DNA from 2 places in the Bacillus sp. z14 (2026) genome. Region 1 is predicted to be linked to the other one. Evidence: riboswitches for the same ligand, from Rfam matches in the RefSeq annotation. Region 1 holds a riboswitch; the other holds the start of a gene.

Evidence for each region. Region 1 has a riboswitch for S-adenosylmethionine ahead of AC4G3O_RS04315 (methionine biosynthesis PLP-dependent protein). Riboswitches for the same ligand answer to the same signal wherever they lie in the genome.
Region 2: linked by a shared signal. The riboswitch ahead of AC4G3O_RS13715 (methionine ABC transporter ATP-binding protein) and the one ahead of AC4G3O_RS04315 (methionine biosynthesis PLP-dependent protein) in region 1 are both predicted to bind S-adenosylmethionine.

The regions. Positions count from the first base shown of each region.
Region 1 covers NZ_JBZFQK010000001.1:915,086-919,642, forward strand. Annotated here, with positions in the region: gene AC4G3O_RS04305 (ABC-2 family transporter permease) at 1-875, opposite strand, end outside; gene AC4G3O_RS04310 (ABC transporter ATP-binding protein) at 879-1,664, opposite strand; gene AC4G3O_RS04315 (methionine biosynthesis PLP-dependent protein) at 1,807-2,907, opposite strand; SAM riboswitch class I at 3,091-3,195, opposite strand; gene AC4G3O_RS04320 (M42 family metallopeptidase) at 3,329-4,372, shown strand; gene AC4G3O_RS04325 (patatin-like phospholipase family protein) at 4,420-4,557, opposite strand, start outside.
Region 2 covers NZ_JBZFQK010000003.1:569,151-573,707, forward strand. Annotated here, with positions in the region: gene AC4G3O_RS13710 (methionine ABC transporter permease) at 1-94, opposite strand, end outside; gene AC4G3O_RS13715 (methionine ABC transporter ATP-binding protein) at 112-1,131, opposite strand; SAM riboswitch class I at 1,254-1,365, opposite strand; gene AC4G3O_RS13720 (YrzE family protein) at 1,595-3,277, shown strand; gene AC4G3O_RS13725 (amino acid ABC transporter substrate-binding protein/permease) at 3,957-4,557, shown strand, end outside.

The DNA.
Region 1 (4,557 bases):
TGCTCAAAGTTTTGAACATTTTTAATATAAATAATGACAGAAACAAGCGGTACAATTACAGCCAAGCTGATTAAGAGAATATATTGCCATGCAAAATTCCCATTTAGTATTACCTCAAAGGGAGCGGCATACCAAATAGGCGCAAGAATATAGCTCCACCAAGTTGGTGTAAATTCTACTTGCCTATCTACAAGGTCAAATATCCTTACCGTTAGTTGATAGCCAACAATCATTAAAATAGACAAGGAGATTTGTACATAACTGATAAAATCCTTTAATTTCTCTCCATCAAAATACTTTAAAATAACCAAGTAGATTAAAGCAGTAAGCAAGACTATCCATATATCAATCAATATAATGACCAGCAAAAATAACAGACTAAAGCCAATTCCTTGAGTAACAATAGCAGCAATGAACGCAGGCGCAATAAAAATAAGGGTTATTGTGCCAAGGTAAATAATAATATGTATCAGCTTTGCCACCGAGACCGTTCTCCCATCAACCGGTCTAGACAATAAAATAGACTGATCCCGTATATCAAGCATCACATGGGAAAAATCAGATATTAAAGATGTAATGATAAAAAACATAAATACCGCAAACAACATACTCATTTGGAAAAAATAATTTTCACCCATAATAATAAAAGGAATCAGTATTAGACCCATAAGCGCATAAACCCATAAGGATTTTAAAAATTGATTTGAATCCTTACCTGTATTTCCAGACCCATCATTCATCAAAGTTGGAACTCTTCTGGCATCCATTGTAAGCTTAACCTGAAGAATTCTTCTCATAACCGGATAATCAATTCCCATCCACTGAAAGAGCTTTTGTCCTCTATCCAACACACGCAAACTCATAAATTTTTTCATCTATTAATCCTCTTTAACAACAGATACAATATCTTCGGCAATTGAACGATGCTGTGTAAAACCAGTTAATTGGTTAAAAATTTCTTCAAGAGTTCCTTCCTTGCCAACATCCTGTAATTCTGCAAAGCTTCCATCTGCAACAATCCTGCCTTCATGCAGTAAAATAATTCGATTGCTAATTTTCTCGACGACATCCATGATATGTGAGGAATAAAAAATAGTTTTTCCCTCGCTTGCCAGCAGTCCAAGCAATTCTTTAATGACCATAACGCTATTCGCGTCGAGACCGCTTAAAGGTTCATCTAAAAATAAAATATCCGGATTATGAAGAAGGCTTGAAATTAATAGAACCTTTTGCTTCATCCCTTTTGAATAACTATTTATTCGTGAATCATACATTTCTTCAATATTTAATAGCCTCATTAGTTTAAAAGCCTTTTGGTCAGCCTGCTCATAAGATAAGCCATAAAGCTCACCTATAAAAGTCAAATATTCACGTGCAGTCAATACATCATATAAATCTGCCAATTCAGGCACATAGCCAATTCTATTTTTATAGGTAATCCTATCCTCAGAAAGCTCTTTATCAAAGACCTTCACTGAGCCTGTATAGTCTGTAAGGAGTCCAAGCAATATTTTAACTGTGGTAGTTTTCCCCGCCCCATTGGGACCTATATAGCCAATAATTTGTCCCTTGTTTACATCAAGATTAATTCCTCGAAGTACTTCTTTCGATCCATAATGCATTTGAAGATTGCTAATAGAAATCACCAGTTCAGCCATTTTCATTCTCCCCAAAGACCCATTTTGGTATAGTATATCAAAACGGGTCGTTAATTTGCATAATTTTCTAATTTATCCTTTTTAGGTATTACTTCTGGAATCCTTCATGATGCACCTAAATGCCTGTAAAGTTCAAATTTCTAATAACCTAAGCCGATAATGATTCAAAAGCTTGAATAAGATCATCAATCAAATCATTCGCATGCTCTATCCCAACAGAATAGCGCAGCAAACAATTACAGACTCCATTTTGTGTACGCACTTCCTCAGGGATATCCGCATGTGTTTGTGTAGCAGGGTACGTCATTAAACTTTCTACTCCACCCAGACTTTCAGCAAAAGATATGATGCGAAGGCTTTTTAAAAATGGATTGATCCATTCCTCTGATTTCAGCCGGAACGATATCATCCCCCCTTTACCAGGATAAAGGACATCTGTCACTTCTTCTCTTTCTCTTAAAAATCGGCTGATTATCTTAGCATTTTCCTCATGCTGCCTCATCCTTAGGCTCAATGTTTTCATTCCCCTCATCACAAGCCAGGAGTCAAATGGCGGCAGTACAGCGCCTGTTGCATTTTGATATTCTTCTAGGCGCGCACCAACCTCTTTACTCTTTGAGACAATTAATCCAGCCAATACATCATTATGTCCTGCTAAATATTTGGTGGCACTGTGGACAACAATATCTGCTCCCTGCTCAATCGGTCTTTGCAAAATGGGTGTATAAAACGTATTATCCACAAGGAGCAGTAGATTGTTAGATTGGGTCAGTTGAGCAATTTCTTTAATATCCATTTCCTGCATAAGCGGATTTGTCGGTGTTTCTATAAAGAAGGCCTTCGTATTTTCCGTAATGGATTCAGCGAAATCTTCATATGTATGGCAATAGTTAAATTTGATGCCATACGTCTTCCATATTTGCTCAAATAACCGATATGTCCCTCCATACAGATCGGCAGAGACGGCTATTTCATCACCTGGAGAAAATAAACATAGCAATGAGTGAATGGCAGCCATACCTGAACTAAAGGCAAATCCCTGTTTACCACCCTCTAGCTCGGCAATTGCTTCCTCTAATAATTTTCTGGTTGGGTTTCCTGTTCTTATGTAATCAAACCCTGTTGATTCCCCTATTCCGTTATGGCGATAGGCTGTGGAAAAATAAACTGGCGGATTAACAGTACCTGTTTGTGTTTCACTTCGATTGCCTATTTGAGCTAAGAGTGTTTCGATTTTAACTGTTGTCATATGTATGACCCCTCTCTCTTTATTAATCCCCGAAATACAGTTACTCTGATTTACCTTCATCCGGCTCTAATTTGCCATCAAAGTTACGAATTACTTACATCCACTCATTTTCCCAGTGAATAAAAATATGCTTAAAAACGAAAAAAGTCTTCAAGAAGAAGACTTTTCATTAGAGTGAGTCCCTTCTTATCGGCCAGGAATGATTGTTCCTGCAGGAATTAGCACCTTTCCATATTGGCGGTTGCTGAGACTTCACAGGGCCTGTCCCTCCATCTCTCTTGATAAGATTTTTCAGAATATTTATTTAACTATAAATTTACAGTCCTACTGCTAAAAAAGCAAGTTATTTCTGCCTTTATTGTCCAACTTTTTAACAAAGGTATATAATAAATCTATACATAAAAAGGAGTGATTCGGAACCATGAAAGCCAATGGCCAGGAAATTTTCCAGTACATAAAAGACCTTGTATCCATTCCAAGTCCGAGCGGCTATACAACGGAAGTAATTGATCATGTAGCACAGTTTTTACAATCTCAAGGAATACCTGCAGTAAAAACAAATAAAGGTGCCCTATTGGCAACAATCAAGGGACAGGATGATTCAAAGCACCGTTTTCTAACAGCCCATGTAGATACATTAGGTGCTATGGTGAAAGAAATCAAACCAAGCGGGCGTTTAAAATTATCGATGATCGGCGGATTTCGTTGGAATTCTGTTGAAGGCGAATATTGTAAAATCCATACAGCTGAAGGTAAAACGTTTACAGGGACGATTCTTTTAAATCAAACTTCTGTCCATGTTTATCAGAAAATGGGAGATATTAAACGCGAGGATGCAACGATTGAAGTTCGAATTGATGCTGTGACAAAAAGCAAGACGGATACAGAAGGTCTAGGTATTTCTGTAGGTGATTTTGTTTCCTTCGAGCCCCGTGTTGAACTGACAGACAATGGATTTATTAAATCCCGTCATTTAGATGATAAAGCGAGTGTCGGCATACTGATGTATATCATTAAACAGTTAAAAGAAGAAGGCATCACTCTCCCCTATACGACCCACTTCTTAATTTCAAATAATGAAGAAATAGGCTATGGCGGAAACTCCAACATTCCTGCTGAAACTGTTGAATACCTGGCTGTAGATATGGGAGCAATTGGAGAAGGACAATCTACGGATGAATACAGTGTTTCCATTTGTGCAAAAGATTCTAGCGGACCCTATCATTATGGCCTGCGTCAGCATTTAGTCGAATTGGCAAAGCAACACAAGATTGATTACCGTGTAGATATATATCCTTTTTACGGATCTGATGCTTCTGCTGCCATCCGTGCCGGCTATGATATCATACACGGATTAATTGGACCCGGCATTGATGCTTCACATGCTTTTGAAAGAACCCATATCAGCTCTATTGAACATACTGCCCAGTTAATCTGGAATTACTTACAATCAGAATTAGCCTAATTTCATACTAAACGTTAACCCATCACCATTTAAGTGATGGGTTTTTATTATAATAACCGTTTGATTTTTCCATAAGCAGCCTTGGCTTCAGCATATCCTTGATTGTACAGCTTTTTCAGCTTTTTAGGGTTACGCTCAACACGGCTGACATCTGATTTCACTAATGGACGAATAATGACGACAAG
Region 2 (4,557 bases), on a different contig from region 1:
GCAATCCAATCACGGCCGCGAATAGTAAGGAGAAGAAAACCATATAGAGTGTGTCACTGAATCCAATCAGTAACTGTTCAAGTGTAATTTCCATTCCTAAAAACTGTTCATTCATGATAGCTTAACCTCCTGCAAGAGCACATCCTCACTCTCTATGTATTGGATCGCCTTCTTTATTTCTTCTGTTTCACCGATGACCTCAACGATTAAATTCCCAAAAGGGGTTTCCTGTATTTCAGAAATATTGGCAGAAAGAACACTTAAATGGACATCAAAACTTTTCGCCACTGTTGAAAGTAGATGCTTGCCAGACGAAGATCCCAAAAAATTAAGTTTCCAAACTGCTGGTTTATTCTCCTTTAAGGATTTCAAAAAGCTCTGCGGAATCTCGTCGTGAATGACTGTTCTAACAAACCGCTTGGCAACCTCAGTGGTTGGCTTGGAAAAAATATCAAGAACAGGACCCTGCTCAACAACCCTCCCATTTTCCATGACAGCGACCTTATTGCATATCTCTTTAATCACCGACATTTCATGTGTAATAAGCAAAATTGTTATATTGTATTCTCGGTTTATTTTTTTCAATAGCTCTAAAACATCCCTGGTCGTCTGCGGATCCAATGCCGATGTAGCTTCGTCACATAGCAGGATAGATGGATTCGTGGCCAGAGCTCTCGCAATTCCAACCCTCTGCTTCTGTCCCCCTGACAATTCATCCGGGTAACTTCGACCCTTAGCTGATAACCCCACGAACTCCAGTAATTCTCGAACTCTATTTTGAATCGTTTCTTTACGAACGCCGGATAGTATCAATGGAATCGCTACATTATCAAATACCGTCTTAGATTGAAGTAAATTGAAATGTTGAAAGATCATCCCGATTTTCTTTTTCTCTGCCCTTAATTCCTTTGCTTTGAGACTGGCAAACGATTTACCATTCAAAAGGACCTCCCCCTCAGTAGGCCGTTCAAGCATATTAACTAAACGCAAAAGTGTACTTTTCCCGGCCCCGCTGTATCCTACCACTCCAAAAATATCCCCTTTTTCAACCGTTAAATGAACGCCTCTCAGAGCATCTACGCTTTGACCATTTGCTTGATATGACTTTTTTATGTTTCGAAACTCAATCATGTTCTCTCCTCCAGGCCTAAAAAATTCGAAATGCAAAAAGCCCCTTCTGTCATTAGACAGAAGAGGCTTTGTATGAACATATACATAAAAAGACAAGTAGAAATATGTTCGCTTAAAGCTTCCTCTTATCTCTCAAACAGATGTTTGTTGGAATTAGCACAGTATTTTTACCATAGTAAAAATCCGCTGCCGAAGTATCATAGGGCCAAATCCCTCCACTTCTCTCGATAAGAATCGCTTGCTATTCAATTAAATTTGATGTTTCCAACTATATCCTATCTTGTTTAGCAATGTCAATAATAATTTATAATATTTAAAATATTTTTGATTTATAATAAAGAATATCCTAAATCAAGTTACAGCAACTAAAATTCATGAATATTTCCAATTCATGAATCATTTTGGCCAGTTATTCGTATAGGATATTAAGGTAAATTATAGAAAAAATAAGGAGGGGTACTTTGTGGGAAATATCTTCATCTATTCCATTATCATTGGGATTATATCGGCACTTATTCTTGTGCCATTCAAAAATAATGAAAAATTACGTATCCATATGAAGGGGAAAACAAAACTGCTTGTTTTTGTCAGCTTAGCTGCATTAATCACGATTGGAGCATTTTTATTTTATTACTTCACCCTATTGGATCAAACTATCTCTTCTCTTTGGATTTTTGTCATCATACTAACCTTGCTGGGTTCAATGCTTGCTACGGGTATGGAGAGAACCATTAAGGGTATTTTATTTGCAGGTAGTTTGCTTGTCGGTCTCTATTTTTTAACGGCATTTCTGTTCAATGCCGATGAAAAGTATACTATAGCTAAAATGGACATCAAAGAAGAAATTCAAACATTTGATGAAAATAAAAAGCCGGCCAGCGTGCCTCCTCAATACGCGCGCAATAAAATGAAAAAAGCATTTGGCCAGGTACCAAATACGAGCTACTACGAATTAGGGAATTTACAAATCCAAAAAGTAGATGGTGAGTATGTTTATATTGCTCCAGTCGAATTTTCAGGATTCTTCAAATGGCTGAAAGGGAAAGAAACTCCTGGTTACTTTATATTGAGTGCTACAGATTCATCAGCCAACCCAAAATTTGTTGATGCAGAAATGATCTACACTCCTTCTGCATTCTTCAATAAAGAAACAGAGCGCCGTATTCGTCTACAGTATCCATCCTACATATTCTATGGGGATTCACAGCTTGAAGTAGATGATAATGGCACGCCATTTTATATTCGCTCTTATGGTGATTTTGTCTCTGCCAGAAATGGCTTTAAGGTAAAAGGTGTTGTGGTGATGGATGCCAAAACTGGGAAGTCCAACTCTTATTCCCTTTCTGAAGCGCCCGAATTTATTGATGGTGCCGTTGCACCAGAAGTCGTCAGTACACAAAACAGCTACTTCGGAAATTATATTCATGGCTATTGGAACAGCCTATTTGGAAAATCAGATGTTAAACTGCCTTCTGATGAGGGTACCGAAGCGAATGTAAGTCCGATCTTTGATGAAAATGGAGATATGTATTATTTCACTGATTTCACGAGTCCTAAAGAAGGCGTCGATTCTATGCTCGGCTATGCGCTCACAAATTCCAGGACAGGTAAAGCTGTCTATTATACAGGTAATATGGAGGAATCCTACATGGATTCACAGGGTGCCCTGCAAATTATCGAGAAGAAGTTTATAGAAAAGAAATGGGAAGGAGAAATGCCCATCATCTATAATTTTTACGGTGAAGCCAGTTGGTTAACAGGAGTCCTGGATTCAAATGGATTCCTACAAAATTATTTCATTGTATCTGCTGCCAATCCTGAAATAACAGCATATGGGTCAACGCCAAATGAAGCCTTAAAGCTATACAAAACAGCACTTCAAAAAGGCGGCGGAACGGTTAACGGCACCTCCACAAGTGTTGAGAAGAAAATCGATGGGAAAGTTATCAGAGTCTATAAAGAAAAATCAGGTGAATATACCGTCGTTTCGTTCCTTCTGGATAATGGACAAAGCTACAATATGTCCTCTGAAAAGGATCCTTTGATCATATATCTGCAGGAAAACGATGAGGTATCTGTAACGTACCTGGATACCGGGGAAAACTTTTTACCTGTTAACGGTATTACAATTAAGAATTTACAATAATATATACTGAAGAAAATAGATCATCCTCACTCGAGGATTGATCTATTTTTTAACAACTGGACTAATTTTATTATCCATATTTAAATTATTGTTAAATATATAGTTAGAATCGTGTTGAATAGGGTAAATAAAATTAGTCATAAATACTCATAATAGGTAGTGTTTACATTATTAAGAGGAGGGCTTTGGAGTTAAATTCTATAGATCAATACCCATACTGGATGTAGTTCCAAAAGAATTAGAGCACAAATGGAAATATACTTTAGAATTCATTCTTCAGAACTAAAATTTGCTTAAGATACACTTACATGGTTAAAGCATTCTCAGCTGTTTTCCATACATAATCAGTATTAATATGTGAGTTAGATTATTTTCACATAACATTTAGGAAGTACTTTCCATTTACAAATCTCTATATATTTTATTAGATTAAATACGTATAATACTGCTCTTTTTTTATTTCTCCACCCTTTATTACATCTTTTTCTTCACAACAAATAAATGGAAATCTTATAGTAATCTAATATTATTTGGTAAGTATTGATTGCCAAAAAACCGTATCTTTATATATACTCATAGAGATACATACATTCTGTTATAAGATTAAAACATCCCTTTTAACCCGCCCCAATTGGATATAGAGGGTTTTTAAACGTTACTTATATGAAGGAGGTTCACAATGAAGAAATTTTCAAAATTCACATTCCTAATAGCAATGGCTATTGTCATGATTGCTTCATTTATATTCCCGGCTTTAAACACGAAAGCAGAAGGAAAAAAATATGAGATTGCAACAGATATTACATTTGCCCCATTTGAATTCCAGGAAACGAATGGCGAATTTGTAGGTATAGATATCGATTTACTCAATGCTATAGCTGAAAATCAAGGGTTTGAAGTAGAAATTAAGCCGCTTGGATTTAATGCAGCCGTACAAGCACTAGAGTCCAATCAAGTAGACGGCGTTATTGCCGGAATGAGTATAACAGATGAAAGACAACTGAAATTTGATTTCTCCGATCCCTATTTTGAATCTGGTGTCGTAATGGCGGTTGCCGAGGGAAATGAAGAGATTAAATCCTATGAAGATTTAAAAGGAAAAAAGGTAGCCATTAAAACAGGTACAGAAGGTGCCAGCTTTGCAGAAAGCATAAAAGATAAATATGGCTTTAAAACGGTAACCTTTGATGATTCCGCCAATATGTATGACGATGTTAAAACAGGTAACTCTGCAGCTGTTTTTGATGATTACCCAGTTCTGGCATATGGGATTACGCAAG